3 regions of the Micromonospora sp. NPDC048894 genome follow, and region 1 is predicted to be linked to each of the others. Evidence: riboswitches for the same ligand, from Rfam matches in the RefSeq annotation. Region 1 holds a riboswitch; each other region holds the start of a gene.
The links. A riboswitch is a leader RNA that binds a small molecule or an ion and turns the genes downstream of it on or off. The one in region 1 is predicted to bind cyclic di-AMP.
Positions count from the first base shown of each region.

Region 1 (9,406 bases):
CGGCCGTCGAGGTGGCAGGCCGCCACCGGGACGCCGGCCGATCCGGCGGCGGCGACGTACCGGGCCTTGGCCGAACCACCGGAGGTGATCACCCGGGCCAGCCCGGCCGTCGCGTCGTAGGTCAACCCGACCGGTACGACGTGCGGCGTGCCGTCGGGACGTGGGGTGGTCAGCGTGGCCAGGTGCCGCTCCCGGCAGAAGGTGAGGACCCGCTCGTCGTGCGGGTCCAACTGGTGTCTGCCGGCCATGTCCGTTTCCCGTCCCGTGCGGGGCGTCGCCCCGGTTCAGCCCCGATCATGACATCATCCGCCCGGTCCGACCCTGGCCGGGCGGGGAGGATGAGGCGTCGGACAGGGCACCAGGTCGGCCGGGCAGCGGCGGCCCGGCGGCCCGACGGCGTTGGGCCAGGCGACCCAGGTAGATCAGCGCACCGGCCAGCACACCCATGTCGTCCAGGTAGATCGGGTCGGGCAACACGTCGACCGGCAGGATCGTGTAGATGAGCGCGCCGTAGAAGGCCACCTTGCCGCCCACGCCCAGCGTGCCGAGCAGCCGTCGGGTGCGGATGACCCGTACCGCCAGCAGGACCGCGCCGACCAGCGTCGCCAGCGCCAGGATGCCGCCGACGACCACGAGCGCCCACATCTCCCGGGACATGCCCGCAACGCTAGCCCAGCCCGGCCCGTCGCGCCGGATTCCGTCGCCGACCCGACGGGCCGACCGGTCGCGGTCGGGTCAGTAGGCGGCGACAGCGGCCCGGCCGCGTGCCACGGTGGGGTTCTCCCGGGTGGTTTCGGCCGACGGGCGCGGGCTGTCCGCCATCGGCAGCACCGACTCGGCCCGCTCCGGCCGGCGCTCCCGCGCGGCGAACGCCTCGTCCCGCAGGCTGCGCGCCGCCGCCCCGGCCAGGTCGGCAGCCCGCCACGCCGCCTGTTCCCGGGCGACCGCCGCCCGGTGCCGGGCGGCCAGGTGGTCCCGGGTGGCGCGGCGCAGCACCAGTTCCTGCTCCACGGGGTGCCGGCGCGGGTCCCAGCCGGCTCGGTGGGCGAGGGCGTCGTCGAGTTGCGCGTCCGACAGCTCGCCCCGGCGGTGTGCCTCCTCGGCGGCCCGGTGCAGCCAGCGCTCCCGGTCGGCGTACTCGGCCGGGGTCTGCCCGGTGTGCGGCAGCGGCATGGCCGCGGCGGCGGCGAGCCGACGCAGGTGCGCCTCGGCCGACTCCAGGGCCGTCCAGGCCGACTCGACCTCGTCCTGGGTGGCCAGCCACTCGGCCCGCAGCCGGCTCGCGGTGGTGCCCGCCCGGTCGGCCGCCACGGCGACCTCCTCGGCGTACCGGGTGTGCTCCCGGTCCTGTTCGGTGCGCTCCCGATCGTCGGGCAGGGCGGCGTCGCGGAACCGGCGGGCCACCGCCAGCCGGAACCGGTCGGGACGGACGACCAGGGCCGCGACGGCGACGGCCGCGACGGCGAGCAGGATCAGCCAGATTCCGGCGGCGGCGGGGACGTCGGGCAGGACGGCGGAGAAGACGGTCTGCATCACCAGCACCTCACGGTGGAACAACGATGTGGACGGACGGGGGCCCGGTCGGGGCGGGAGCTACGGGCGGCGTGTCCTCAACGGACCGGATCCGGCCGGCCCACCTCGGACCGGGGCGCGGTCGGGGACGGGGACCAGGAGGGCCGCGCCGCTCAGTGCCGGGGCGGGCCGCGCCGGCCGGTGGCGTCCCGGGCCGGGTCCGGCGTCGCCACGTCCAACCGGGCGGCTGGCCGGACCGTGGGCTCGTCGGCGGATCCGGCCGGCAGCGGCCGGCTGGGCCCGTGGGCGGGTCGCCCGGCACCGGGACGGGTCTCGGTGGACGCGTCGTCACCGGCGCAGGTGTCGGCGGGTAGCTCGGCCACCCGCGAGGTCACCACGAGCGGCTGGGCGGCAGCGGCGGCCGGGCCGCCGGTGGCGGCGAACAGCCCGCCGAGGCCGACGGTGAGCACCAGGGCGGTGACCGCCAACCGGGTCAGGTCGCGCAGCCTCGACACCCAGACGGGCCGGGTGGAAGCTGGGCGGATCACCCGTCCAACCTATCCCCACCCGGCCGTGCGCGCAGCGTCGGCGACCCGATCGGGCCAGTGACCCGGGCCACGGTGTGCCCTGTGGACGGACCGTTCCCAGCAGGGATACGCGCGCTGACCTGCTCCCGGATGCATCGACGGCGATGAGAATGCCGACAGTTTCCGTCCGGTCGGTCCGGGCAATTGGCCGGCGGCGCGACATCCTGCCGCGCCGGGACCGAACAGACCGGAGGAGACACCATGGGAGTACGTCGTCAGGTCGCCGCGGCCGTCGCCGTCGCCACCGCGACGGTGCTGGCCACCGCCGTACCCGCGCAGGCCGCGCCGACCGCCGTCGACACCGGGCCACTCACCCCGGTCGCCGACGTCGACGTCGAGCGGTACGCGGGCGACTGGTACCAGGTCGCGGCCATCCCGGCGATCTTCGAGATCCAGTGCTTCAAGAACGTCAAGGCCCGGTACGACGTCCAGCCCGACGGCACCGTCGGGGTCCGCAACACCTGCCAGACCATCGTCGGCACCACCAGTGCGGTCACCGGTCGGGCCCGCAGCGAGAACCCGCCGGCCGACTCGGCGTTGACCGTGTCGTTCCTCAAGCTCGGCAGCCGGTGGCTCTACCTGGGTGGGCCGAACTACGTGGTGATCGGGCTCGACCCCGACTACCGCTGGGCGGTCGTCGGTGACCCGGACCGCAGCACCGGCTTCGTCCTGTCCCGGGAGCCGGCGCTGACCGGGGCGCAGACGACGGCGGCGAAGGCGGCGCTCACCGCCAACGGCTACGACCTCTGCGACCTCCGTACCACCCGGCAGGACGGCGGCGCGCGGGCCGGCAGCTTCTGCTGAGCCGTCCCCGGGCCGGTTCTGTCGAGCCGTCCCCGGGCCGGTTCTGCTGAGCCGTCCCGGCCTGGGGGCGCGGTCTGGGTGCCGCCACCGCGCCGTGGCCCGGATGAAGCACCGGACGCCCGACGGCCCGCCCACGCACGCACCGGGGGTGGGCCGTCGACTCGGCACCGGTCACCTGGGCTGCCGCCTGGGGCGTGGTCGCCCGGGCTGTCGCCGCCGGGTTCGGTCGGGCAGGTGGGCTGATGCCTCAGGCGTCGGTCGGGTGGGCCGTGGGCCCCGACGCCTGAGTCGGCGTGGTGGGGGTGAAGAGGGCGAGCAGGGCACCGACCTGGCGGTCGGCCTCGGCGGGGTGCCGGAAGTGACCGCTCGGGTCGATCGTGTACTCGTTGCGTCGGCCGACCCGGGTACGCCGCAGGTAGCCACCGGTCTCCAGGTCCGCCACGATGGCCTGGGCGGCCCGCTCGGTCACCCCGACCTCCTCGGCGACGTCCCGCAGCCGGGCGGTGGGGTTGCGGGCGATGGCGAGCAGCACGTGACCGTGGTTGGTGAGGAACGTCCAGTTCCGGGTGCTCCCGGTGCCGCCCGTCGTCGTCGCCATGACGTCATCGTATGGCCCGTACCTGGGAGGCCCGCCGTCGGCCGCCGGGTCGACCGTGGGCCTCGACCCCTGGTCGACATCGTGGCGACCAAAGCCTGAAACGTGGATCACGAAATCTTGACGTACCTTTCGCTGCGTGTGACCGTGGGAACACGGCCGTCGTCGCCGCCGGCCGGCGTGACCAGGTGCGATTCCGGACCGAGGTGAGGCAATGGCCCCGATCACTCCGACCCAGGCGCTGGCCGAACTACAGGCGGGCAACCGGCGTTTCGTCGCCGGGGAGCCCCACCACCCCAACCAGGGTGCCAGCCACCGGGCCGCCGTCGCCGACGGCCAGCATCCCTTCGCCGTCATCGTCGGCTGCTCCGACTCCCGGCTGGCCGCCGAGATCATCTTTGACCGGGGTCTGGGTGACCTCTTCGTGGTCCGGACCGCCGGGCACACCGCCGGGCCGGAGGTGCTCGGCAGCGTCGAGTACGCGGTGACGATCCTCGGCACCCCGCTGGTGGTGGTCCTCGGGCACGACTCCTGCGGGGCGGTGCAGGCGGCCCGGGAGGCGGCCCGTACCGGCACCCAGCCCCCGGGGCACCTCTACTCGGTGGTCGCCGCCGTCGGGCCGAGCCTGCGTCGCGCCGACCAGCAGGGAGTGCACGACATCGACGGGATCGTCGACATCCACATCGCGCAGACCGTCGAGGTGCTGCTCGGCAACTCCCCGGTGATCGCCGCCGAGGTGGCCGCCGGGCGGTGCGCGGTGGTCGGCATGTCCTACCGCCTCGCCGCCGGTGAGGTCCGCCAGGTCGCGCCGGCCCACGAGGCCGCCGCTCCCGCCACCCGGGCGGCTGCGCCCACCACCGCGGCGGCCGCTGCCGTCGTACCCGGGCCGGCCGTGCCGACGGGTGTCGACGCCGTGCCGACCGGCGAGCCCGCGGCCGTCCCCGGCTGAGGCGTACCACGCACGACGAAGGCCGCCCGGCTCAGCCGGGCGGCCTTCGTGCTGGTGAGGGCCGGCTACAGCAATGACACGTGGACGTGGTCGGTGTGGTTGGAGGGCCCGGAGTACGAACTCCAGCCGTTGGCCGGGAACCAGATCTGCCGGTTCCAGATCACGTAGTAGATGCCCAACCGGTCCGAGTTGCGGATCAGGAACGCGGCGAGGTTGTTGCCGTACATCCGGGTGTCGTTGTTGTGCCACGGGCTGAAGCCGCTCTTCTGCAACGACCAGTCGCACGCCTTGCCCTTGGGGTGCTCCCACGGCCCGCCGGGGCGGTAGCAGCCGACGAACCGGTTGAAGCCGGCCCGCTTGACCTCCTTGTACATGTGCAGCGTGCGCGGGGTGATGCAGCCGGACGTGGTGGGGTCGTTCTCGCTGCACGACTCGCCGCGCCAGTCGCCGTCGGCCGTCTGGCCCGGGGCGATCCGGGCGACCGGCGAGGTGGCGTCGACCAGGCCACCGGTGAAGCCCCGACCGCCGACCAGGGCGAGCGCCTTGTCGGCCTCGGTCTTCTTCTTGGCCATCAGGTTGGTCTGCTTCTGCTGCTCACGGACCTCGGTGTCGACGGCGAGCTTGGCCTGCTCGGCACGCTTCTTGACCTTGTTGACCTCGGCCAGCTTGCCGGCGTTGACCATGTTCAGCTCGTCCAGGGCGGCGGCCCGCCGGACGAAGGTGTCCGGGGCGTTGCTCTCCAGCAGCGCCGCGACCGCGCCGACCCGACCCGTCCGGTACGACTGGGCGGCGATCTCGTTGACCTGCGGAGCCAACGCCGCCAGCTCCTGCTCCGCCTTCTCCACCTCGATGGCGTACTCGAGTTGGCGCTTCTTGGACTTCTCCAGCCGGTTCTTCGCCGCCGAATACTCCCGGTTCGTCGCCTCGATGACGTCGGTGAGCAGCTTCGGCTCCTCGTCCTCCTCGTGCCCCGAGGGGGTGGGCGCGTTGGGTGCTGCCGCCGCGGGGGAGGCGGCGGGCCCGGCGACCAGCGCCAGGGCGGCGAGCACGGCCACCACCGGAGTCCACCAGTGGCGTAGGGGTGCCGTCACAGTTGTCCCTTCCGTCGACCGCCGACCGGGTTAGCTGACGGGTTCGGGACGGAAGTGGCCCCTACCGCTGGCGCGGATTCACCCCAGGTGCTCGGTTCCCCGGCTCGCCGTACGGCGATTGGGCGGTGGCACCGCTGGCTCCGGTGGGCGCCTTCGGCGGTGACCGGCAGCGAGGTTACCCGAGAGTCGTACCGGGGATCTACGGTCACAACCCGGCAAAATGCGTATTTTCCCGATAGCGAGGGGTAATCAGTGACGCGACCGACAGCCGCGACCTCACCTCCGGTCACACAGCGCAGTGTCACCATGCGGTGTCCGTGCTCCTTTCCGGGTCTGGCCACCGTGCGGGGGCCGGGGTGGACGGTTCGCCGTGCCGGGGGCCGCTCAGCGCCGCCAGCGCCTCGGCACGGTCGGGGGCGGGGCGTGGGGTGGGCGTCGGTCCGGTCGCGTCGGCGTCGGCGGGACCGCGCCCGGCGGTGACGACGAGCGCGGCCAATCCGGTGGTCAGCGGCACCGCCGCCACCAGCCCCAGGGTCGCCACCGCGCTGCGGACGATCTCCTGGGCCAGGAACTCGCTGGTCAGGATCTGGCTCACCGGCCGGCTGTCGGCGGTGAGCAGGAGCAGCAACGGCAACGAGGCCCCCGCGTACGCCAGCACGATCGTGTTGACCGTGGACGCGATGTGCGCCCGCCCGACCCGGGTCGCCGCCCGGTAGAGCTGCAACCGGGACAGCCCCGGATTGGCGTGCGCCAGCTCGGTGACGGTGGCCGACTGGGTGACCGTGACATCGTCCAGGACCCCCAGCGAACCGATGATGATCCCGGCCAGCAGCAGTCCGTGCAGGTCCACGTCGCGCTGGTACATCGACAGCGTGGTGGCCTCCTCGCTGCCGTACCCGGTCAGGTGGGTGGCGGCGGTGGCCAGCGTGCCCAGGACGCCGGTCAGCACCAGGCTGCCCAGCGTGCCGAGCACCGCCACCGAGGTCTGCGCGGTGACCCCGTGGGTCAGGTACAGCACCACGAACATGATCAGCGCGGCGCCGGTGACCGCGATCGGCAGCGGTGCGCCCCCGGCGGAGATGCCCGGCACCACGAAGGTCAACAGGATGGCGAAGCTCGCCCCGAGGCCGGCCAGGGCGGCCAGCCCGCGCAGCCGGCCGAACGCGACGATCGCCGCCGCGAACAGGGCGACCAGCCAGAGCAGCGGCATGCCCCGCTGGTGCTCGGCGATGTGGTAGCTGCTCACCGACGGGTCGGTGGGGTCGGCCAACGCGACCAGCACCACCTCGTCGCCGACCGCCACCGTCGGTGCCCCCGGCCCCGACGGGACCGGCGTCTCGACCTGCTCACCACTGTCCGGGCCCTGCCCGACGGTGACCGTCACCGTCCCGCACGGCCCGTCGGCCGCCCCCGACGGGCCGTCGGGGGTCTGCGGGGCGGGCGGGCACGGCTCGGTCACCACCCGGGTCACCGTGCCGTGGTAGCGGGGCACCTGCTCGCCCTGGTCGATCTTCGGGGTCTCCCCCGGCCAGAGCAGCAGCGTGGCGATCACCGTGACGACGATGAGCGGCACCACCGTCATGACGAGGATCCGCCGCACCCGGGGTGGGGTGGACGGAGCGGGACGGGTGTGGTCGGCGCCCATGTGCGAGTACTCCCAACGATCCGGGACGGGATACGTGTCAGCCGGCCAGCCGGTTCATCCACGGGCGGCGGGTCGTCGGACGATGGTAGCCAGCACCAGGTCGGGCCGCGCGGTTCACGTGCTGGTGGCAGGCCCCGCCACCGCTGCGGCGGGTACGCCCGTGTCGGGTGGCCGACCCGTCCGGGCCCGCCGGTCGTCCGGGACGGCTAGCGTGGAACCGTGCGGCGGGCGGGAACGACGACGGCCGGGCGGTGGCTGCGGCTGCTGCTGCTCGTCGGCACCCTGCTGGGGCTGTCCGCGATGCACACCCTCGGCCACGACGCGCACCCGGCCGCCGGTCATCCCGCCGACGGTCGGCCGGTCGGCCACTCCACGGTCGGCCACTCCACCTCGGCGGACCGGGCCTCCGTCGGGCACGACACCCCGGTCGAGCGCCCCCACCGGACGTCCGTCGTGTCGCCGGTCATGGACCGGGGGGACCTGACCGGTCCGGTACGGCTCGCGATGGTGACGGCCCGTCCCCTCGGGTGCGGGGCCGGATGTGTGGTGGTGCTGCCCTACGAGCCGACCGGCTCACCGGCCACCGGGTGGAGCGTCTGCCTGGCGGTGCTCGGGGCGCTCACCGTGACGCTGCTGGTGCTGCTCTGCGCGGTGCGTACCAGGCCGGCCGGGGTGGCCCGTCCGCCGTCGCGGCCCCGGGAGCCGCGCGCCCCGCCACCGCGCCCGCTCGGGCTCCGGCTCGCCACGGTGTCGGTACTGCGCAGATAGGACACCCGGGCGCGGCTCCGCCGTGTCCGCCGTCCGTCTCCGTCGTACCGAAAGGTCTGCCCGTGTCCACTCGTACCCTTGCCCGTCGCGCCGCCCTGGCCGGCGTCGCTCTCACCACCGCGTCCGCCCTGACCGCCTGCGGTGGGGGCCATTCCTCCGACGGCGGCCACGGCCGTCCGGCCGCGGGCACCGCCCCGGCCGCCTCCGTGTCCGCCGGGGTCGCCCCGGCGGACGTGATGTTCGCCCAGATGATGATTCCGCACCACCAGCAGGCGGTACGCATGTCGGAGCTGGCCGGGAGCCGGGCCGCCGATCCGGAGGTCACCCGGCTGGCCGAACGGATCCGCGCCGCCCAGGCCCCGGAGATCGCCACCATGACCGGGTGGCTGACCGCCTGGGGCCGGCCCGTCCCGTCCGGCGGCCCGGCCGACGGTCACCTGCCGGGGATGGACCACGGCATGCCGGGGATGATGTCCGACGCCGACCTGGCCCGGTTGGAGGGGGCGACCGGTCGGGACTTCGACCGCCGGTTCCTCACCCTGATGATCGCCCACCACGAGGGTGCGATCACCATGGCCCGGCAGGAGTTGGCGGACGGCCGGCACGCCGGGGCCAGGGCCATGGCGCAGCAGATCGTCACCACCCAGCAGGGCGAGATCGACACCATGCGCAAGATCCTCGCCCGGCGCTGACCGCCACCCGTGAGGCGTCGCGGGGCCGGATCCCACCGGCCCCGCGACGCCGGGCAGTCCGCCCGTCCGATGCCCCGCCGACCGCAGGTCGCCGGACGGGCGGGCCGGTCAGCCGCGTTTCATCAGGCGGCCGACGGCGGCCATCATCTCGGCGGCCATCTCGTCGGCGCGGCCCTCGGCGGCCCCCTCGTGCATGCAGTGCCGGGCGTGGCCGTCGAGCAGCCCGAGGGCGACCTTGTCCAGGGCGGCCTGCACGGCGGAGATCTGGGTGAGCACGTCGATGCAGTACCGGTCGTCGTCGACCATCTTCTCGATGCCCCGGACCTGCCCCTCCACGCGGCGCAGCCGCGCGAGCAGTTGGTCCTTGCTGGCGGTGTAGCCCCGGACCGGGGTGCTCGGTGTGGTCATGGCGACCAGGATAGCGTACCCCCGGGGGGTATGCTACGGTCGCAGGGTGACGTACCCCTGGGGGGTATGTTGGACGAGTGGAGGGAAGAGCCGCATGATCACGAACTACCAGGTGAAGGGCATGACCTGCGGGCACTGCGTCAGCGCGGTCAGCGCCGAGGTGGGTGCCCTCGACGGTGTCACCGACGTCCAGGTCGACCTGGCCTCCGGCCGGGTCGCCGTCACCAGCGACCGCCCGCTGGACACCGCGTCCGTGCGGGCCGCCGTCGACGAGGCCGGCTACGACCTCGTCGAGGCGTGACGGTCCGGGGGGACCGGTGAACACACCGACCAGGCTGGGCGGATTCGCCCTCGC
Region 1 covers NZ_JBEZFY010000001.1:673,830-683,235, forward strand. Annotated here, with positions in the region: gene AB0C22_RS03190 (TIGR03618 family F420-dependent PPOX class oxidoreductase) at 1-248, opposite strand, end outside; gene AB0C22_RS03195 (YkvA family protein) at 295-657, opposite strand; gene AB0C22_RS03200 (hypothetical protein) at 736-1,533, opposite strand; gene AB0C22_RS03205 (hypothetical protein) at 1,686-2,060, opposite strand; gene AB0C22_RS03210 (lipocalin family protein) at 2,301-2,903, shown strand; gene AB0C22_RS03215 (helix-turn-helix domain-containing protein) at 3,151-3,501, opposite strand; gene AB0C22_RS03220 (carbonic anhydrase) at 3,713-4,447, shown strand; gene AB0C22_RS03225 (hypothetical protein) at 4,513-5,538, opposite strand; cyclic di-AMP (ydaO/yuaA leader) riboswitch at 5,542-5,673, opposite strand; gene AB0C22_RS03230 (YibE/F family protein) at 5,840-7,183, opposite strand; gene AB0C22_RS03235 (hypothetical protein) at 7,403-7,951, shown strand; gene AB0C22_RS03240 (DUF305 domain-containing protein) at 8,014-8,643, shown strand; gene AB0C22_RS03245 (metal-sensitive transcriptional regulator) at 8,752-9,051, opposite strand; gene AB0C22_RS03250 (copper ion binding protein) at 9,146-9,352, shown strand; gene AB0C22_RS03255 (hypothetical protein) at 9,369-9,406, shown strand, end outside.

Region 2 (9,406 bases), on a different contig from region 1:
GGGCTGCGCCACCACCGGGACCTCCTGGTGCGAGTCGGCGGCGCTGAGCCCGTGCCCGGGGAAGTGCTTGACGCTGGCCGCCACCCCGGCGCTCTGCAACCCCTGGACCGCGCCCGCGACCTGCCCGGCGGCCCGCTTCGGGTCGGCGCCGAAGGACCGCGAGCCGATCACCGTGCTGCGGGTGGCCAGGACGTCGGCGACCGGGGCGAAGTCCAGGTTCACCCCCATCGCGGCCAGTTCGGTGCCGGCGGCCTTCCAGGCGGCCTCGGTCCGGGCCGGATCGTCGGCCGCCCCGGCGGCGAGCGCGCTGGGCAGCGTGGTCACCCCGTCGGTGATCCGGGTGACCACCCCGTACTCCTGGTCGGTGCCGACCAGGAACGGGGCCGGGCCGGCGGCCAGCTTCCCGGCGGCCTGGCGCAGCCCGGCGGTCAGCTTCTTCACCTGGGCCGGGTTGTCGACGTTGGTGGTGGACTGGTTGCCGGAGGTGGGATCGTCGGCGCTGAACCCGACCAGGATCAGCCCGCCGAGCCGGTACTTCGCGATCATCTCGGCCGGGGTGTCGACCCCGGCGAGGGCCTGGTTGCCGGTGGCCGATCCGGGCGTCACCGTCGTCGCCGAACTGCCGTACGCGTAGGGCATCAGCACCTGGCCGACCAGGTCCTCGTCGGCGAGCGTGCCGGCCAGCGCGGCGGCCCGACCGGCCGGGTCGTCGGCGGTGGGTGCCGCGACGGTCGGGCTGGCTGTCGGGGCGGCCCCGGACAGGGCCGGCGCGGGAGCCTGCCCCTCCCCCGCGCATCCGGAGGCGAGCAGCGCGGTCAGGGCGGCGACAGCGACGCCGGCACGTCGCGAGGAGTTCGGCACCCGGCCCATCCAACCCGCGCCGGAGATCAGCGGCAACCCGACCAGGTCAGGCGATGGGTGGAGGATGCCTGTCCCCGACCGGGTGTCCGGCTGACCCGCTCTCCTGGCCGTCGGACGGCCGGTCCGGGTGAGCAGACTCACCCACTTCAGGCGCCGCTGCGGTCAGCCAACCCGGGTGAGCAGGGTCACCGGCGCACCGTCCCCGGCGTACCGGTAGGGCTCCAGCTCCGCGTCCCAGGCCGTGCCCATCGCCTTGTCCAGGGCGTGCGCCAACGCCTCCGGGCGTACCGACGCCATGATGCTGCGCAGCCGGTCCTCGCCGAGCTGGATGTCGCCGGCCGCGCCCACCGCGGCCCGGAACAGGCCCCGGCCGGGCACGTGCATGAAACGCTCGCCGTCCGCGCCGGTGCTGGGTTCCTCGGTCACCTCGAAACGGATCATGGGCCACTGCCTGAGGGCAGCAGCCAGCTCGGCACCCGTCCCCGGCCGGCCGGTCCATCCGCACTCGGCCCGGCGGGCGCCGGGATCGACGGGCTGGGCCGTCCAGTGCAGGTTGACCGGCGCGGCAAGGACGCGCGCGATCGCCCACTCGACGTGTGAGCACACGGCGAGCGGGGTCGAGTGGACGTATACGACGCCACGCGTTGGCACGGTGACCTCCCGGAGAGCGAGGTGCGTCTTCCCCTACGACCTCGACCACCCGAGTGGCTGTTGCCACACATGATGACTCCTGTGACGGATGGTGCGCCAGGGAATCGGAAAATTCGCCGGCGGGAAATACCCGGACCGGTGACCCGGTTGTGCTCTCCGACGGCACGGTGAGCTGCCAGGCACCGTGGTCGTGTATATTTCTCTGGGCGGTTCTGCGCCGTCGCACCACTTCGCGGGCCGACGATCCAACCGGGCGTTCGATGACCCACCTGGGCGTTCGACGATCCGACCGGGCGTCACCCGCTACAGCCCCCGGACGATCCCCGTCCTCCCGTACGTCTTGCAAGGAGCATCTCCGTGGCAGGCAACACCTCTAAGACCGCGCGCGCGTCAGTCCGGGCCGGCCAGGCTGGCCAGGGTGGCGCCCTCAGCGTGCTGGGCGAGTTCAAGTACCTCATCCCGCTCAACGGCGGCAAGCACGCCTACGTGCGGAACCTGACCAACGGCAAGACCGCGCACCTGCGTACCGACTCCGACGCCTTCGTCGAGGAGATCCGGACGCTGGCCACCGCCGGCCACGCCGCCAAGATCCGCGCCGAGATCAACAACCTCGCCGCCACCCACCCGGACCACGGCTGGGACAAGACCGAGAAGCGTCTCGTCGAGGCCGGCGTCTTCGAGGGCTGAGCCCTCACCGAGCACATCTGGAACCGCCCGTCGGGTCACCCCGGCGGGCGGTTCCTCTTTCTCGTCCCCTCACCGTCACGGCGGGATCATCCTCATCCCGCCGTGACGATCGCGCTGCGCCCATGATCGCGCTGCGATCATGGGCGCAGCATGCGGCCCCTGGGGCAGCACGCGGTCCCCGGACAGCATGCGATCATGCGCAGCATGCTGCCTCCCGGGCAGCAGAGCGGGACAGCACGGCGGCGGGGCGGAGCAGCACGGCGGCGGGGTGGGGTAGCGCGGGGACGGGAGTCAGGGGTCGAGCAGGGTGACCTCGCCGGTGTCCAGGGCGTACAGGGCACCGACGACGTCGACATCGCCCGTGCCGACCGGGCCGGCCAGCAGGTCGTCGGTGCGCAGCGCCCGCACCGTACGCCGTACGTGCCGACGGACCGCCAGGGGATGGACTGCCGGGTGGTGCGCGCCCACCTCGACCACCGCCGGGGCGATCCGGTCGACGAGGTATCCCAGGTCACCGCCGGGCCGCTGCCCCGTGCGCAGGCTCTGCACGGTCGAGGCGACCGCCCCGCACCGCTCGTGTCCGAGCACCATCACCAGCGTCACCCCGAGCTGGTCCACCACGTACTCGATCGAGCCTCGTACGGCCCGGTCCAGCACGTGCCCTCCGGTGCGGATCACGCAGATCGAGCCGAAGGTCTGATCGAAGATCGCCTCCAGCGGCACCCGCGAGTCGATGCAGCCGAGCAGCACCGCGTAGGGCTGCTGGTCGCCGGAGGCGACGGCTGCGGCGGCGGTGACGTCGTGGCCGTGGATCGGTCGGCCGCTGACGAAGCGCCGGTTGCCGGCGAGCAGCTCTGCCAGCGCCGCCCGGGGCGGACGGACGGACCGGGGCGGCCCGCCAGGCCCCACAGGCCCCACAGGTCCCGCAGGTCCCGCAGGTCCCGCAGGCGACGACCCGACGGCACCCACGGATGCCACCGGAGACGACCCGACAACGCCCGCACGTGCCACCGGAGACAGCCCGGCAGCGCCCGCAGGTTCCGCTGGAGACGACCCGACAGCGCCCACGGGGGCCGTTCGGGGAGGCCGGGCCGCTCCGGCGGGCGAACGGTGCATGTCTCCAGACTGGCCGTCGGGGCGGCCCCGCGCGGGGCGGTCGGGAATCTTCTCTCCACCACGGTTGGCGTGGTCTGATGTCGGGTAGCCGGTGTTACCGCCGGGTCACACCGGTGAATGTGTCCCGGTGGCCTGGGGAGGTGGCGATGCCGGATCAGCGGGAGTTGCGGCTACCCGACGAGGTACGACTGCATGTCGAGGTGAGTGGCCCGGCGGATGCCGAGGTCACCGTGGTCCTGCTGCACGGCTGGACGCTGGACGGTCGGGCCTGGCACAAGCAGCTCGCCGACCTGCGCAGCCGGTTCGGCGACCGGGTGCGGGTGGTCGCCTACGACGCCCGGGGGCACGGCCGGTCCAGCTGCATGGCGCTGCGCACGGCGACCCTGGCCCAGCTCGGCGACGACCTGGCGGCGGTGCTGGACGAGGTGGCCCCGGCCGGGCCGGTGGTGCTGGTCGGGCACTCGATGGGCGGGATGACGGTGATGGAGTACGCCCACCGGCATCCGGTCCACTTCGCCGCCCGTACGGCCGGGCTGGTCTTCGTCTCCACCACCGCCGAGGGGCACACCCACACGGTGTACGGTCTGTCGCCGCGGATCGCCCGGCTGATCCGGCTCGCCGAGACCACCGGGGCGGGGGTGCTGGCCCGGTGCGGCTCGTGGCGGCCACCTCGTCCGCTGCTGCGCGCCCTCGCGCCGAGCATCCGGTGGATGCTCTTCGGTGACCGGTGCTCAGGCTCCGACATCCGCCTGGTCACCTCGGCGGTGGCCCGCGCGTCGCTGCGCTCGATCGGTGGTTTCCGCGCCTCGATCGGTGCCCAGCACCGGCTGGCCACCCTGGCCGCGTTGGCGCACCTGCCGGCGGCGGCACTGGTCGGTGACCGGGACCGGTTGACCCCGCCGCCGTGCGCGGAGTCGATCGCGGCGGCGCTGCCGGCCACCGAGCTGACCGTCTGCCCGGGTGCCGGGCACATGCTGATGATGGAACGCCCGGACGAGGTGAACGCCGCCCTCGCCGGGGTGCTGCACCGGGTGTTGACCGCCGGCCGGCGAGCCGGGCGCGACCCTGCGGACCAGGTCACGGCCGTCGCGCCGCCGCCCGGTCCTCGCCGGCCCGCCGTCGTCCCGGCGAGGACCGGGCCGACCGGCTGAACCGCCGGGCGGCACGCGGTTCCCCGCCCCCGGCCACCTCCGCCCACTCCCCCGGTCGGTCCGGGACGGGGAAGGACCACCGGCCGGAGGCCCCGTGGAGGTGGTGGAGGTCGCCGGACGGGTATCGCCCCGACGCGGGGTGGGTGGGTGCCCGTACCCTCATTCCGCCTGGCATGCACCCGTGCCCGGCGTCGCCGTCGCACAGGAGCCGGTACGTTGACCGACCAGACCACCCTGGAACAGGAGATCGCCGCCGAACAACGGCATCTCGACCGGGTGTACGCCCGGCTCGCCGAGCTGCGTCGCGCGGCGGCCCGCGCCGAGCGGGACGGCTACCGGATGGCCGGGGTCGGCACCTTCGGTGCGCTGGTGGAGCGGGACGCCATGGTGTTCCACGCCGCCCAGCGGCGGCACCTGTTGGACGCTGAGCACGAGGGGCTGGTCTTCGGCCGGCTGGACCTGCGCGACCGGCAGGTGCTGCACGTCGGACGGCTCGGGGTGCGCGGTGACGACGCCGAGACGCTGGTGGTCGACTGGCGGGCCCCGGCCGCCGCCGCCTTCTACCGGGCCACTCCGGCGGAGCCGCTGGGCGTGGTGCGGCGGCGCACGATCAGCTCGTCGGACGAGAAGGTCACCCGGATCGAGGACGACCTGCTCGACCCGGAGGCCGCCCCGCCGGACATGCCGGTGGTGGGTGACGGGGCGCTGCTGGCGACCCTGTCCCGGGCGACCGGTCGGGGGATGCGGGACATCATCGCGACCATCCAGCGGGAGCAGGACGAGGCGATCCGCTCCCCCGGTTCGGGGGTCACCATCGTCTCCGGTGGGCCGGGCACCGGGAAGACGGCGGTGGCCCTGCACCGGGCGGCGTACCTGCTCTATGCCGACCGCAGCCGGTACGGTGGCGGCGGCATCCTGGTGGTGGGCCCGTCGGCGGTCTTCGTGGAGTACATCGCCTCAGTGCTGCCGTCGTTGGGTGAGGAGACCGCCACCCTGCACTCGCTGGGGTCGCTGTTCCCCGGCATGTCGGCGACCCGTACGGACGGGCCCGAGGTGGCGGCGGTGAAGGGTTCGCTGCGGATGCGTCGGGTGTTGGAGCGGGCGGCCCGGGACGCGGTGCCGGACGGCCCGCAGGAGCTGCGGCTGCTCTACCGGGGGACGCTGCTGCGGTTGGAGCGGCGTGAGCTGGACGGCATCCGGGACCGGGCGTTGCACCGGGGGGCCCGCCGTAACGAGGTGCGCCGGGTCGGCTTCGACGGGGTGCTCGCCGCGCTCTACGCGCAGGCCCGTCGGTCGGCTGTCAGCGGGCTGCCCGAGCAGCGTGCCTTCGAGGACGAGATCATCGAGCGGCCGGAGTTCCGGGAGTTCCTCAAGGCGTGGTGGCCCCGGCTGCATCCGCGGCACGTGCTGGGCTGGCTGGCCCGCCCGGACCGGCTGCACCGGTACGCGGCCGGCATCCTCTCCCGGGCGGAGGTCGGATTGCTCGTCGCGGCGTACCGGTCGTTGGACGTCGAGGGGCTGACGGTGGCCGACATCGCCCTCCTGGACGAGTTGGACGCCCTGCTGGGCCGGCCGGTGCGGCCAAAAAAGGCGAACCGGGACCCGTTCCAGCTGGCCGGCGGTGTGCGGGAGCTGAGCACGTTCGGTGAGCGGCAGCGCGCGGCCCGGGCGGCGGCCCGGGAACGGCCCGAGGACTACCGGGACTACGCGCACGTGGTGGTGGACGAGTCGCAGGACGTCTCGCCGATGCAGTGGCGGATGGTCGGCCGGCGTGGTCGGCTCGCCTCCTGGACGGTGGTGGGTGATCCGGCGCAGACCGCCTGGACGGGCGACCAGCAGGAGTTGGACCGGGCCCGGGACCAGGCGCTGGGCCGGCGGCGGCGGCACCGGTTCACGCTCTCCACCAACTACCGCAACTCGGCGGAGATCTTCGCGGTGGCGGCGGCGGAGATCCGCCGGCTCTATCCCGACCTGGAGTTGCCGAGTGCGGTGCGGTCCACCGGGGTGGAGCCGGTGGCGCTGCACGTGCCGGCGGCGGAGCTGGCCCCGGCGACGGTGGACGCGGTGGACGCGGTGCTGGCCGAGGTGGCCGGGACGGTGGGCGTGATCACGCCGGTGCCGCGCCGCGACGAGGTCGCCGGCTGGTTGGGCGACCGGGGCGGGGCGCGGCTTCAGGTGGTGACGAGTCTCCAGGCCAAGGGCATGGAGTACGACGGGGTGGTGCTGGTCTGCCCCGGGGAGATCCGGGCCGATCCGGGCTCGGGGGTACGGACGCTCTACGTCGCGTTGTCCCGGGCCACCCAGCGCCTCACCACCATCGACCCCACCGGCTGAGCCACCGGCCCCGATCGGCCCGGCCCCTGGTCGAGGGCCACACCGAACGCTTCTGGGTCGTCGGCGACCCCGCTGTCGTGCTGGGTCGACGGCCCCTGCTGTCGCTCCTGGCCGAAGGCCCGGCTGTCACTTGCATACATAGCGATGTGAGCATAGATTGGATCGGGTCCGCCGCGGCGACGGAAGGTGTGGACGTGGGCGCAGGTCATGACCACAGTGCGACGGTCAGTAACGCCGCACACCGGCACCGCGGTCGGCTCTGGGCGGCTTTCGGACTGCTCGCCGTGTTCATGGTGGTCGAGGCGGTGGCCGCGTTCGGCACCGGCTCACTGGCCCTGCTCTCCGACGCCGGCCACATGTTCACCGACGTCCTCGGCATCGGGATGGCCCTGGCGGCGATCACCGCCACCCGGCGGGCCACGCAGGACCCGCAGCGCACCTTCGGCCTCTACCGGCTGGAGGTGCTCGCCGCGCTGGCCAACGCCGTCCTGCTCAGCGGGGTGGCGATCTACGTGCTGATCGAGGCGGTCCGCCGCTTCGGCGAGCCACCCGAGGTGCTGGCCGGCCCGATGCTGGTGGTGGCGGTGCTCGGCCTGCTCGCCAACCTCGTCGCGTTCGGCCTGCTGCGCGAGGGGGCCAAGGAGAGCATCAACCTGCGCGGGGCGTACCTGGAGGTGGTCGGCGACCTGCTCGGCTCCCTCGGCGTGATCGCGGCGGCGCTGCTGATCGCCGGCACCGGCTGGTGGTGGGCCGACCCGGTGGTCGCCGTGGCGATCGGCGTGTTCATCCTGCCCCGCACCTGGCGGCTCGGGCGGGCGGCGGTGCGCATCCTGGTGCAGGCCGCCCCGGAGCATCTCCCGGTGACCGCCGTACACGACCGGTTGACCGCCGTGCCCGGCGTCGCCGAGGTGCACGACCTGCACGTCTGGACACTCACCTCCGGCATGGACGTCGCCTCGGCCCACCTCACCCTGGCCGGCGACGCCGAGGCCGGCACCGTGCTCGCCGCCGCCCGTGGTGCCCTGCGGGAGGACTTCCACATCGAGCACGCCACTCTTCAGATCGAGCCCCGAGCGACCCCCGGAGCATGCGGCCCGACCCACTGGTGACCCCGACTGCCGCCCTGCGGCCGGGCCGCCGCCCTGCGACCCCGGCCGCCGTCTCGTGCCCGGTGGTCGGGCCCACTCTCCGGGAATCGCGCTGTAGATCAACGGCAATTTACGCCGTTCACACCTTTTGGCAGTATTCACTCTCGTACCCTCAGTCACGAGGTAGGCAGCTGTCCCACGCGTACCGGTAGGCTCGGCTCCGGCCACCGCCAGGCGGCGCCCACCGGCGCCGGCAGTGGCCGCCGCCTAATCGCCCACCAGGGCGAACCGGGGAACCACGTTCCTGGGGTGCATCCGCGTCAGCGGTAGGGATCTTCCGTCCCGAACCCGTCAGCTAACCCGGTCGGCGGCTGACGGAAGGACATCACATGCACGTACGCACCACCACGCGACTACTGGCCGCAGTCGTCACGGCGCTCGCCCTGGGCGTGTCGTCCGCGCCGTTCAGCCCGGCCGTCGCCGCGCCCACCACCCTCCTCGCCGCCCCCGGCGACGACGAGGAGGGCGGCACCCCGGCCCTACGCGACCAGCTCGACGCGGCCAGCAAGGGGTGGCTCGACGCGAAGACCGCCCTCGAGCGCTCCACCCGACGTCAGCAGGAGTTGGACGGCCAGCTCAAGGCCATCGAGGCCCAGCTGGTCACGCAGACCGGCAAGGTCGGCGAGATCGCCGGAGCGGCCTACCGCACCGGCCGCCTCGGGCCGATGTCCGCCCTGCTCAACAGCAACAGCCCCGGTGGCTTCATGGACCGCGCGTCGGCGTTGGAGACGGTCGCGGCCCGGGAGGACCAGGAACTGCGCAAGATGATCGAGACCCGGGACCAGGCCGCCCGGACCCGGGCCGCCGTCAGTCGGGAGATCACCGAGCAGCGCAAGCAGGTCGCCACCATGGGCAAGCGGAAGGATCAGGCCGAACGCGCGCTGGCCGTGGCCGCCGCCGACAAGCCGGCCCCCACCTCCTCCAACGACTCCGGCAGTTCGGAGGGCACGTCCAGCAGCAACGCCAAGGGGGCGCCCCGTAACTCCGACGGTTCCTGGCCGTCCGAGTCGTGCAGCGTCAACGACCCGACCCCGGCCAACGGCTGCATCACCCCGCGTACCCTCAACGCCCTCCAGCAGGCCAAGGCGGCCGGTTTCACCCGGTACGTCTCCTGCCACCGCCCCAGTGGTTCCGGTGAACACCCCAAGGGCCGCGCGTGCGACTTCGCCGCGCAGAAGAACGGCTTCGGCGGGGTGGCCAGCGGCGGCGACCGGACGTACGGCAACAACCTCGCCGCCTACTTCATCCGTAACGCCGACCGGCTCGGCGTGCTCTACGTGATTTGGTTCAAGCGGATCTGGCTGCCGAGCAGCGGCTGGAAGGCGTACAGCGGGGGCAACGGCGACCCGTCCAGCGACCACACCAACCACGTGCACCTGTCGATGTACTGAGCTGGCCCGGTGGCCCGTCCACGACGGGCCACCGGAACACCGCCGACAGCCAACCGGAAGACCGCCC
Region 2 covers NZ_JBEZFY010000006.1:260,777-270,182, forward strand. Annotated here, with positions in the region: gene AB0C22_RS15730 (glycoside hydrolase family 3 N-terminal domain-containing protein) at 1-870, opposite strand, end outside; gene AB0C22_RS15735 (DUF3145 domain-containing protein) at 1,024-1,512, opposite strand; gene AB0C22_RS15740 (hypothetical protein) at 1,870-2,199, shown strand; gene AB0C22_RS15745 (carbonic anhydrase) at 2,491-3,108, opposite strand; partial or broken gene AB0C22_RS15750 (alpha/beta hydrolase) at 3,462-4,352, shown strand; gene AB0C22_RS15755 (AAA family ATPase) at 4,683-6,800, shown strand; gene AB0C22_RS15760 (cation diffusion facilitator family transporter) at 6,995-7,909, shown strand; cyclic di-AMP (ydaO/yuaA leader) riboswitch at 8,143-8,274, shown strand; gene AB0C22_RS15765 (hypothetical protein) at 8,278-9,339, shown strand.
Region 2: linked by a shared signal. The riboswitch ahead of AB0C22_RS15765 (hypothetical protein) and the one ahead of AB0C22_RS03225 (hypothetical protein) in region 1 are both predicted to bind cyclic di-AMP.

Region 3 (9,406 bases), on a different contig from region 1:
GTGCGAGGTGTGCACCGGGATGGCGCTGGTCTTGCCCCGGTCCTCGGGGGCGTCGCCGTAGAGCAGGGTGCCCAGCGTCTTGAGGTCCTGCGGGAGGTAGCGCAGGTTGGGGTAGCGGGCCTGGTGCGAGGTGATGATCTTCGCCATCGACTTGACGTACGGGGAGACGGTCAGCGCCACCCGGGCGTCGGGCGGCAGGGCCGGCGCGGACTTCTCCACCCGGAACCGGTCACCGTGCAGGAACATCGACGGGCAGCCGATCACGTCGACGGCGGAGAAGCCCAGCGTGTTCAGGTACCGCGCGGTGATCTCCCCCCGCACACCGATGCTCGGCCCCCGCTCCAGCGCCGCCCGGACGAACCGGCTGACCACGTCGTCGATCGGACGCAGGTACTCCCGGTCTCCGGTGACGTCGGTCTGCACGCCGACCCCGAACACCACCACCGGGATCCGCAGCCGCTCGACCAGCTTCGTCATCAGCTCGATGCGGTGGGCGTAGCTGCGCCGGAACGCGTTGGCCAGCGGGATGACGTACACGTCGTACTGCTCGTTGATCCGGTCGGCGTCGCGCAGGTCGACCTTGAACTCGGTCGACGTGATCCGCGCGGTGGAGGTGCGCAGCAACTTGTGCGCGGCGTGACTGAAGACCAGGTTGCCGTTGTTCTCCCCGATCCAGTTCCCCTCGTATGCCTCCTCCGGGCCGCGTACGTCGAACGGGTCCTTCTTGGCCCGCATCAGGATCCGCTGGTGCACACTCTGCTCCGTTCCTCGTTCGCCGGGCGTGCCTGCGACGGGCCGCGCCGGTCCGCCCCATGGGCGCGCGCCGACACCGACGGGTCCCGCGATGTTAGGGCAGTGGAGGGATTTCGTACACCTTCCGCACATCCGCACCACCCCGGCGCGTCACCCGCGGTGGGGTGGTGCCGGTAGGGTGCCCCGGGTGACCAGCGTGCCCACCCCCGCGTCCCCGGCGCTGAACCGGCTGCCGTCGCTGACCGGGCTGCGGTGGATCGCCGCCATGCTGGTCTTCGGCTACCACGTCGGCACCATGCGGATCGTCACCCAGCCCGACGCCAGGGCGGTGGTCGACTGGCTGTTCACCCTGGGCCTGTCCGGGGTGCAGTTCTTCTTCATCCTCAGTGGCTTCGTGCTGGTCTGGTCGGCCCGCGACGGCGACCGGCGGCGGGACTTCTGGCGTCGCCGGCTCGCCAAGATCTATCCCAACCACGTGCTGACCTGGGCGGCGGCGCTGCTGGTGATGTGGTGGTTCGCCGACCCGGTGGTGCCGCGCGCCGCCCTGGAGAACCTCTTCCTCGTCCAGGCGTGGGACCCCACCCCCGGCTATTTCTACAGCATCAACAACGTGAGCTGGTCGCTGTCCTGCGAGCTGTTCTTCTATCTCTGCCTGCCGCTGGTGCTGCCGGCGATCCGGCGGGCCCACTCCGGCGTGCTCTGGGCCGTGGTGGTGGCGGTGCCGCTGGTCATCCTGGCGCTCTGGCCCGGTCAGCAACTGCTCCCCGAGGGCAGCAACTGGTGGTTCACCCAGGTCTTCCCGCTGGTCCGCTCCACCGAGTTCTGGCTGGGCGTCGCCGCCGCCGAGCTGCTGCGCCGGGGCCACTGGCGGGGGCCCGGCCTGCCGCTGGCCAGCCTGCTGTTCGTGGTCGTCTGGGTGGCGGCGCACTGGATTCCGGCCGAGATGTGGGCGGCGCTGCTGTCGGTGGCGTACATCCTGGTCATCCCGGCGGCGGCCCGCGCGGACGTGCAGGGCCGCTGGTCGCCGTGGCGGCACCGCACCCTCATCTGGCTCGGTGAGGTGTCGTTCGCCTTCTACCTGGTGCACGTGCTGGTGATGATGACGGTGCTGCGGCTCACCGGGCACTGGGGTGTGGGGCTGCCCGGCTGGTCGGGGCCACTGGCCGTGCTCGGTTTCCTGGTGCTGAACCTGGCGTTGGCCGCCGCCCTGCACCGCTTCGTGGAGACGCCGATGATGCGCCGGCTCGCTCCCCGCCGCCGTACCCCACCCGTGCCGGCCGCCCCCGACGCCGCCCGCGGTGCCGCTGTCCCCGACGCCGCTGCCCCCGGTGCCGTTGTCGGCGGTGGGGCGCCGGCCGGCGTCGCCGCCGCCGGTGGGGTTCGGCCGGACGACGCGGCCGGCAGCGGCGGTGTCACCGTGCCGGGGCCGCGGGCTGCCGGCGACGGGCGGCGTGCCGGACTCCCCGTCGAGTACGTCGGACCGCGCGACCCGCACTGACCTCCCCGCCCGGCCGTCCGGACCAGGTCCACGGTGGTGGGCGCGGCGACACGCCCGGCGGTGCTGCGGGTCGGTCACCCCGGCGGTAACGTGGACATATGCTCCCGGCCGCACTCACCAGTCCGCTGTGGTGGGTCGCCCGCTGGTGGTCCCGGCTGCTGACCGGCCTGGCTGTCGCGATCGCGTTCGCCGTCGCCGGCCCGTCGCTGCCCGGCCCGGCGTCGTTCGACCCGGGGCCGGCGGCAGCCGCCCTGCCGGTCGACGCGTCGCTGTCCTTGCACGCGGCCGGAGCCCCGGCCACCCCGACCGGCATCCGCAGCGGTGGGCAGGAGGCCGACCCGGCCGGCGTCGCCGCAGATCGGGCCGTCGCCGTGGTGCTCGCCGTGCCGGCAGCGGACCGGGCCGCCGTGGTGCTGGCCGTGCCGACGGCAGACCGGGTCGACGCCGTCGTGCCGGCCGGCGTCGCACGGAGCGCCCCGCCCCCGGCGCTGCCGGCCGGTCGAACACCCGTCGCCACCGCCCCCCGGGCACCCCCGGCGGGCTGACCGCCCACGCGGGGGCCGACCCACCCGCGACCGCCTCCGCCACGCACCACACCCGCACCGTCCGGCCGGATGTTCCCGCCGCCGGTACGGCCTCCTCTTCCGCATCCCGCCTGCGAGGTGTCGACCGTGAACACCGTGCTCTCCCAGTTCCTGATCGAGGTCCCGACCGCCACCGTGATCTGGTCCGCGCTGCTCGTCCTGGCGCTGACCGGGATCACCATCCTGGTGGCCCGGCCCGAGCGGGACCAACCGGCCGCCGCAGCCACTGCCGCCGCGCCGGCATCCGACGCCCCACCCCCCGTCGCCGACCTGCGTCGCTACGCGGAGGAGGTGGCCGTCGCCGCCTCCGGAGCCGCCCGGAGGGCCCGCCACCACCGCGTGGCCTGGCTGGCGGCCCACGACGCCCTGGAACGGGCCTGGCAGGCGTACGACGAGGCGGAGACGCTGGCCCGCCGGTTCACCGGTGCCCGGGCGCTGCCCAGCCCGCGTACTCCCCGCACGCCCGCCGAGTACGCCGGTCGGGAGCGGTGGCTGCACCAGGAGGCCGTGGCGGCGCACTGGCGGGGAGAGTTGTCGGTGGAGCGGCTGCGGGACGTCTTCGCGCACCGCGACGGTTGGGACCCGCGTCGGCACCCGGTCGAGCACGAGGTGATGCTGGCCCGCGCGGTCCGCGAGGACCGGCGTACGGCGTACCGGGCTGCGGTCGGGCGGGAACGGGCGGCGTGGCGGAACGCCGAACTGGCCGCCGAGGCGGCCCGGTCGCTGGCTGCCGAGGCACACGCGGCGGCGCAACGGTGGCGGCCGACCCGGGTCCCACTGCCCCGTCCGGCGACGTCCGCCACCCGCCCGGCCCCCGCCACCCGCTGGCGTCCGGCCCGGGTCGGCTGACCCGGCCGTCAGGTCGGCCGGCCGCTGGTTGGCGAAGCCGGACCGGTCGTCGGGTCGGCGGGTCGGCGGGACTGAATTGTTATCTGCGGGTTGTGGGTGCCGTCACTGCGGGTGGAAACCGGACACCTGGTCACAGTCGGTCACATCGACTGCGACGATCATCGGTGGTCGGTGCCCCGCCGTCCGGGTTTTCGCCTGGACGCGCCCGGGCGCTCCGACCGTCCCACGCGTGGCGGGTCAGTGCCCGAGTGCCCCGAAACTGACTCGTCCAGCCCATGTTTGTGCAGCTCAACGGGCTTGGCGAGGGGGGAAACCGGCCAGTAGTGTCGCTGCGGTCCGGTGCGGTTTCCGATCGCAAGAGGCGACGCCGTGCCGACCCGCTCAATCGTGCCAGTCACGAACCGGGGACCCACACGCACCACTTGGGGTGAATCTCCGGGCCACGGCCCGGGGTAGGGCGATCTTCCCGCCCGAATCCGTCAGCTAACCCGGTCGGCGGCAAAGGAAGGAGTTCCCTCCTCGTGCAGCATGACCCCACCCCCTCGGTAGTTCCTCCACCTCGGTGCCGGGGCACCGCCGGACCGTCGCGCCCGACGCGCTGACCCGGCTCTGTGCCCCGCCGCCCGGCCCCTGCCGGGCGAGCCGCCGATCCGCCCGGCCCCCCGTCGGGCGGTCCCTGCCGAACGAGCGGCGCAACACCCGATCCGCGCGTGGCGTGTCCGCCGCGTGCCGATGGGTTGTGCCCGCCGCCTCGCCCCGTGGAGGAACACCCTGTGAAGCACCACATGAAACGACAGCTCCGCCTACTGGGCATCCGACGCCCGTACCGGATGGTCGTCGGCTCGGCGGCGGTCCTCGTCCTGGCCGCCGGTGGCACCGCCCTGGCCGCCGGGGTCGACGACGCCCCGACCGACCAGCAGCGCGCCACCGCCGTGGCCGAGACCGCCCCCCGCCTCGACGACGTCGCCAGCCGCGCCCAGGCCCGGGTCGCCGTCCCCGCCCCGACCAGCCCGTCGGCCACCCCCTCGGCCAGCCCGTCGGCGAGCGACGCCCCGTCGCCGCGCGTCACCCGGGCGAAGGCCAGGGCCACCGCCGACCCGGACCTGACCCGCAAGGCGGCCCCGAAGCCGCCGTCGTCGAAGGTCCTGCGCTACGACTACCAGGCCCAGACCACCTACTACTACTGCGGCCCGGCGGCGGTCCGCAACGCGCTCAGCGCGGCCGGCATCGAGCGCGGCCAGGACGACCTCGCCGCCCTGTTGGGCACCACCGAGATGGGCACCAACTCGGCCGAGGACACCACCCGGGTGCTCAACGCCGTGGTCAAGGGTGACCCGTACCGGACCAGGATGTTCGCCGGCACGCCGAGCGACGCGCAGATCGACCGGCTGCGGGCCGACGTGGTCACGGCGGTCGCCGACAAGCGGGCCGTGGTCGCGAACGTGGCCGGGGACGCCACCGACCTCGACGGCGGCTGGCACTCCTTCCCCGGCGGCCACTACATCGCCGCCGTGGGCTACCGGGACAACGGTCGTACCGTGCGGATCGCCGACTCGGCCGACCCGTCGCTGCCGGCCTACTGGGTCAGCGTGACCACCCTGGCGAACTGGATCGCCACCCGGGGCTACTCCGCCTGACCGAGCCACCCCACCCGCCCCGGCCGCCCGACCACGGGTGGCCGGGGCGGTTCGCTGTCCCAGGGTCGACCCGGCCGGCCGGACGAAGATCGTGCTCGAACATGGTTGTAGTGGCCTCCTCGCAGGAGGCCACTACAACATGGATCGAGCACGATCTTGCCGACGGAGGCGGGCGCGAGCGGAGGCGAGCGGGTGCGGGCGGAGGCGGGTGCGGGTCAGGTGTGGGGGGAGAGGGGGGCGGCGGGGGCACGGGGGGTCGGCGGGGCCCAGCCCGGTTCCAGCTCGCGGCGGGCCGCGGCCAGGAAACCCTCGGCGTACGCGTCGGCGGGGAAGTCGCCCAGGTAACGGCGGCGGGTCTGCCAGCGGGCCGCCGCCAGCGGGTCGGTGTCCAGCAGCCCGGTCAGCACCTCGTCCAGGTTGGCCATGTCCCGGCGCAGCACGTAACCGGAGCGGGCCAGCGGGAACCGGTCCAGGAACTCGTCGCCGTCGACGCCCAGGTCGGTCACCGCGTACGGCTTGCCGGAGTAGAGGTAGTCGGAGATGACCCCGGAGACGTCGGAGACCAGCGCGTCGGAGCGGTTGACGCACTCGGTCAGGCTCAGCTCGCGGCTGGCCGCCGCCCCCCACAGGTGCTGCCGGCCGGTGCGGGTCCGGTCGGCGGCGAGCAGTTCGGTGAGCCGGGCCAACTGCCGGGCCGAGGCCGGATTCTGCCCGGTGTACGGGTGGGCGCGCAGGATCACCGTGGCCCCCCGGTCGAGCAGCCGGCGCAGCAGCGGCTCGGCCACCGGCAGCGAGCAGTAGTTGGCGTCGGCGTGGTGGCCGGTCCAGGTGGGGGTGTAGAGCACGGTCGGGGCGGTCAGCGGGCGGGCCTCCCGGCGTACCTCGATGGCCTCGACCTGCGGGCGGCCGACCACGACGAACTTCTCGGCGGGGATCTCCACCCCGGCCCGCGCGTACCGCTCGATCGCCGCCGGACCGGCCACGAAGATCTTGTCGAAGATGGCCGAGACCGGGTTGGCGCTGGGGGCCTTGTCGCTGTCGCCGTGGTGCAGCTGCACGTGGGTGAGCTGGGTGAACCGGATGCAGTGACTGTTCTTCGCCCCGTGGTTGACATAGAACGCCACCCGCAGGCAGGGCACCAGCGCCTCGTCCATCGCCTTGAGGGTGGGGCAGTAGACCACCGGGGCGCTCGTCGCGGCGGCGATCGTGGGCAGGAACTCCGGCTCCCGCAGCAGCACCAGGAACGGCCGGCCGAGCCGCTCCAGGTAGGGCAGCCACATGGTGACCTGGTATTCCGAGCCGGGTGGGGCGGAGAAGTAGAGCAGGAACTCCGGCTGGTGCGCGCGCAGCGCCCGGGTCACCGGGCCGCCCCCGCCCGACGGCCGGAACCGCCGCCGGGCCAGGTCCAGGCCGACCGCACCGCAGCCGGCCGCGACCACCAGCACGACGACCAGCGCCAGCACGGCAGGCAGGGCGAACGCGGCGGCCACCGCCACCACGGCGAGCAGCCCCAGCAGTACGCCGCCGAGCCGGGCGGCGACCAGCGGGGTCCACGCCCGCACCGGCAGGTTCGCCGCCCGGATCTCCAGGTTGCCGGCATCGCGCAGCGGTCCCACCAGCAGCACCAGGCCCAGCAGCAGCAGCGCGGTGAGCGCCAGCACCGGGTCGAACCCGTCGTCGAGCCGGCGGGCGTAGCCGACCAGGATGCCGGCGGCCAGCAGCACCGTCTCGGCGACGATGTCGGCGTCGGGGCGGACCCGACGTTCGTAGCCGGCGGCGGCCAGCGCGGCCACCGCCAGGGCCAGGCCCCAACCGGTGGCCCCGGTGAACGCCACCACCAGGAAGGCGACCACGGCCAGGCCGGTGGTCAGGCACCGTGCGATCAGTTTCCTGACCAGCTCACCACGCATGTCGTACCGTCTCCGGGGGTCGGGTCAGCCGGCGTCGACGCCGCTGGGCAGCCGGTCCTGCTCGGCCGCGGTCGGCTGGGCCGGCACCGGGGCCGCCTCGCCGGGGGCCCGCCGGACGTCGATCACCTGACCGGTGAGGTCGGAGATCAGCACGTCGAGCGAGGACTGGGCGACCGTTTCGGCGGCCAGCAGGGTGTGCTCCGGCTCCTCACCGAACGCCTTGGTACGCATCGGGGTGGCGGTGCGCTCCGGGTTGATGCAGTTGACCCGGACGCCGTACTCGGCCCACTCGTCGGACAGTGCCTGGGTCAGGTTGACCAGCGCCGCCTTCGTCGAGGAGTAGAGCGCGTACTGGGCCCGGCCCCGGGTGTAGGAGCTGGACGTGTAGAGCAGCAGCTGACCCTTGGTCTGCTGGAGGTACGGCAGGGACTGCCGGGCGGCGATCACCGGGCCGACGAAGTTGACCTGGAGCACCCGGTCCATGGTCTCCTCGTCCATCTCGGCCAGCGCGCCCTTCTCCAGGATGCCGGCGGTGACCACCACGTGGTCGATCCGGCCGGTGGCCTCGAACGCGGTCTTCAGTGCGGCCTCGACGTCGCCGGTCTGCTCGACGTGGGTGCCGGTGCTGGAGCGGCTGAACGCGAAGACCTGCGCGCCGTAGCCCCGGGCCAGCTCGGCCAGGTCGTGCCCGATGCCGTAGCTGCCGCCGAAGATGACGATCGTGCGCCCGGCCAGCTCCTCGGTGTAGCTGCGGTGCGACAGCCGGGGGGCCTGGGCGGCGGCGAGCTGGAACAGCTTGTCGGCGAGGTGCACGTCGACCGGGTGGGTGACCTTGATGTTCTCGTCCGACCCGTCGATCACCTTGATCGGGGTGCCGGGCAGGTAACGCAGCACCACACCGCAGTCGTCGGTGGCGGCGAAGTCCGGGTCGCCCTCGGCCCGCCGGTACGCCTCCCGGATGGTGCCCGAGCGGAACGCCTGCGGGGTCTGCCCCCGGCGCAGCCGGGACCGGACCGGGATGTCGGTGATGCACTCGTCCTCGTCGACCTGGATGATCGTGTCGGCGGAGGGGATCGCCACGTCGACGGCGGAGTAGCTCCACAGCGCGTTCACGCACTCGCGGACGATCCGGGCGCTGACCAGTGGGCGGACCGCGTCGTGGAAGAGGATGTTGACGTCGCCGTCGCCGACCGCGTCCAGGGCGGCCCGGGTGGTGGCGTTACGGGTCTCGCCGCCCTCGATGACCTTGCTGACCTTGCGGAAGCCGGCCTTGTCGACGATCTGCTGGGCGTCGGCGACGTGCCCGGTGGCCATCAGCACGATGATCTCGTCGATCTCCGGGGCGGCCTCGAAGACGGCCAGGGTGTGTTCGATGATCGGCTTGCCGGCGATCTTCAGCAACTGCTTCGGGATGCCCAGGCCGAGCCGGGTCCCGGTGCCTCCGGCCAGCACCACCGCCACCGTCCGCGAGGGCCGCCACGGTGCCGGGGTCTCCGGTGTGGCGTCCGGGCCAGTGGTGTGGTCCTGCGTCATTGCCGATCCTCACTCTCGGGGGATGTCTGCACGCGTCCCGGGGGTCACCCTGAACGAAGGATTGCGCCAGCGTGGCGACGGGATGAACCTTAACGCGCGGACCGCGCCGCCCCAACGGGACGACGCGGTCCGTGGAGCATCGGATCGATGCCGTACGTGCGCCCGGAATACTACTTGCCGTTGGCGAATGCCTCGTACGCCCGGATCACCTCGTCGGTGGGCCCGTCCATCCGGATCAGCCCCGACTCCAACCAGATCGTCCGTTCACAGGTGTCCCGTACCGAGGAGAGCTGGTGGCTGACCAGGAAGACCGTGCCGGCCCCCTCGCGTAGTTCCCGGACCCGCTGCTCGCTGCGCTTACGGAAGCCCTTGTCGCCGGTGGCGAGCGCCTCGTCGATCAGCAGCACGTCGTGCTTCTTGGCGGCGGCGATGGAGAACCGCAGCCGGGCCGCCATGCCCGAGGAGTACGTCCGCATCGGCAGGCTGGCGAAGTCGCCCCGCTGGTTGATCCCGGAGAACTCGATGATCTCCGGCGTCATCCGGGCCACGTCGTCGGGCTGCATCCCCATCGCCAGGCAGCCCAACGTGACGTTGCGCTCACCCGACAGGTCGTTGAGCAGGGCGGCGTTCACCCCCAGCAGG
Region 3 covers NZ_JBEZFY010000007.1:339,680-349,085, reverse strand. Annotated here, with positions in the region: gene AB0C22_RS18445 (polysaccharide pyruvyl transferase family protein) at 1-753, opposite strand, end outside; gene AB0C22_RS18440 (acyltransferase) at 941-2,251, shown strand; gene AB0C22_RS18435 (hypothetical protein) at 2,350-2,796, shown strand; gene AB0C22_RS18430 (hypothetical protein) at 2,923-3,684, shown strand; cyclic di-AMP (ydaO/yuaA leader) riboswitch at 4,053-4,197, shown strand; gene AB0C22_RS18425 (C39 family peptidase) at 4,470-5,321, shown strand; gene AB0C22_RS18420 (CDP-glycerol glycerophosphotransferase family protein) at 5,537-7,231, opposite strand; gene AB0C22_RS18415 (bifunctional cytidylyltransferase/SDR family oxidoreductase) at 7,256-8,764, opposite strand; gene AB0C22_RS18410 (ABC transporter ATP-binding protein) at 8,935-9,406, opposite strand, start outside.
Region 3: linked by a shared signal. The riboswitch ahead of AB0C22_RS18425 (C39 family peptidase) and the one ahead of AB0C22_RS03225 (hypothetical protein) in region 1 are both predicted to bind cyclic di-AMP.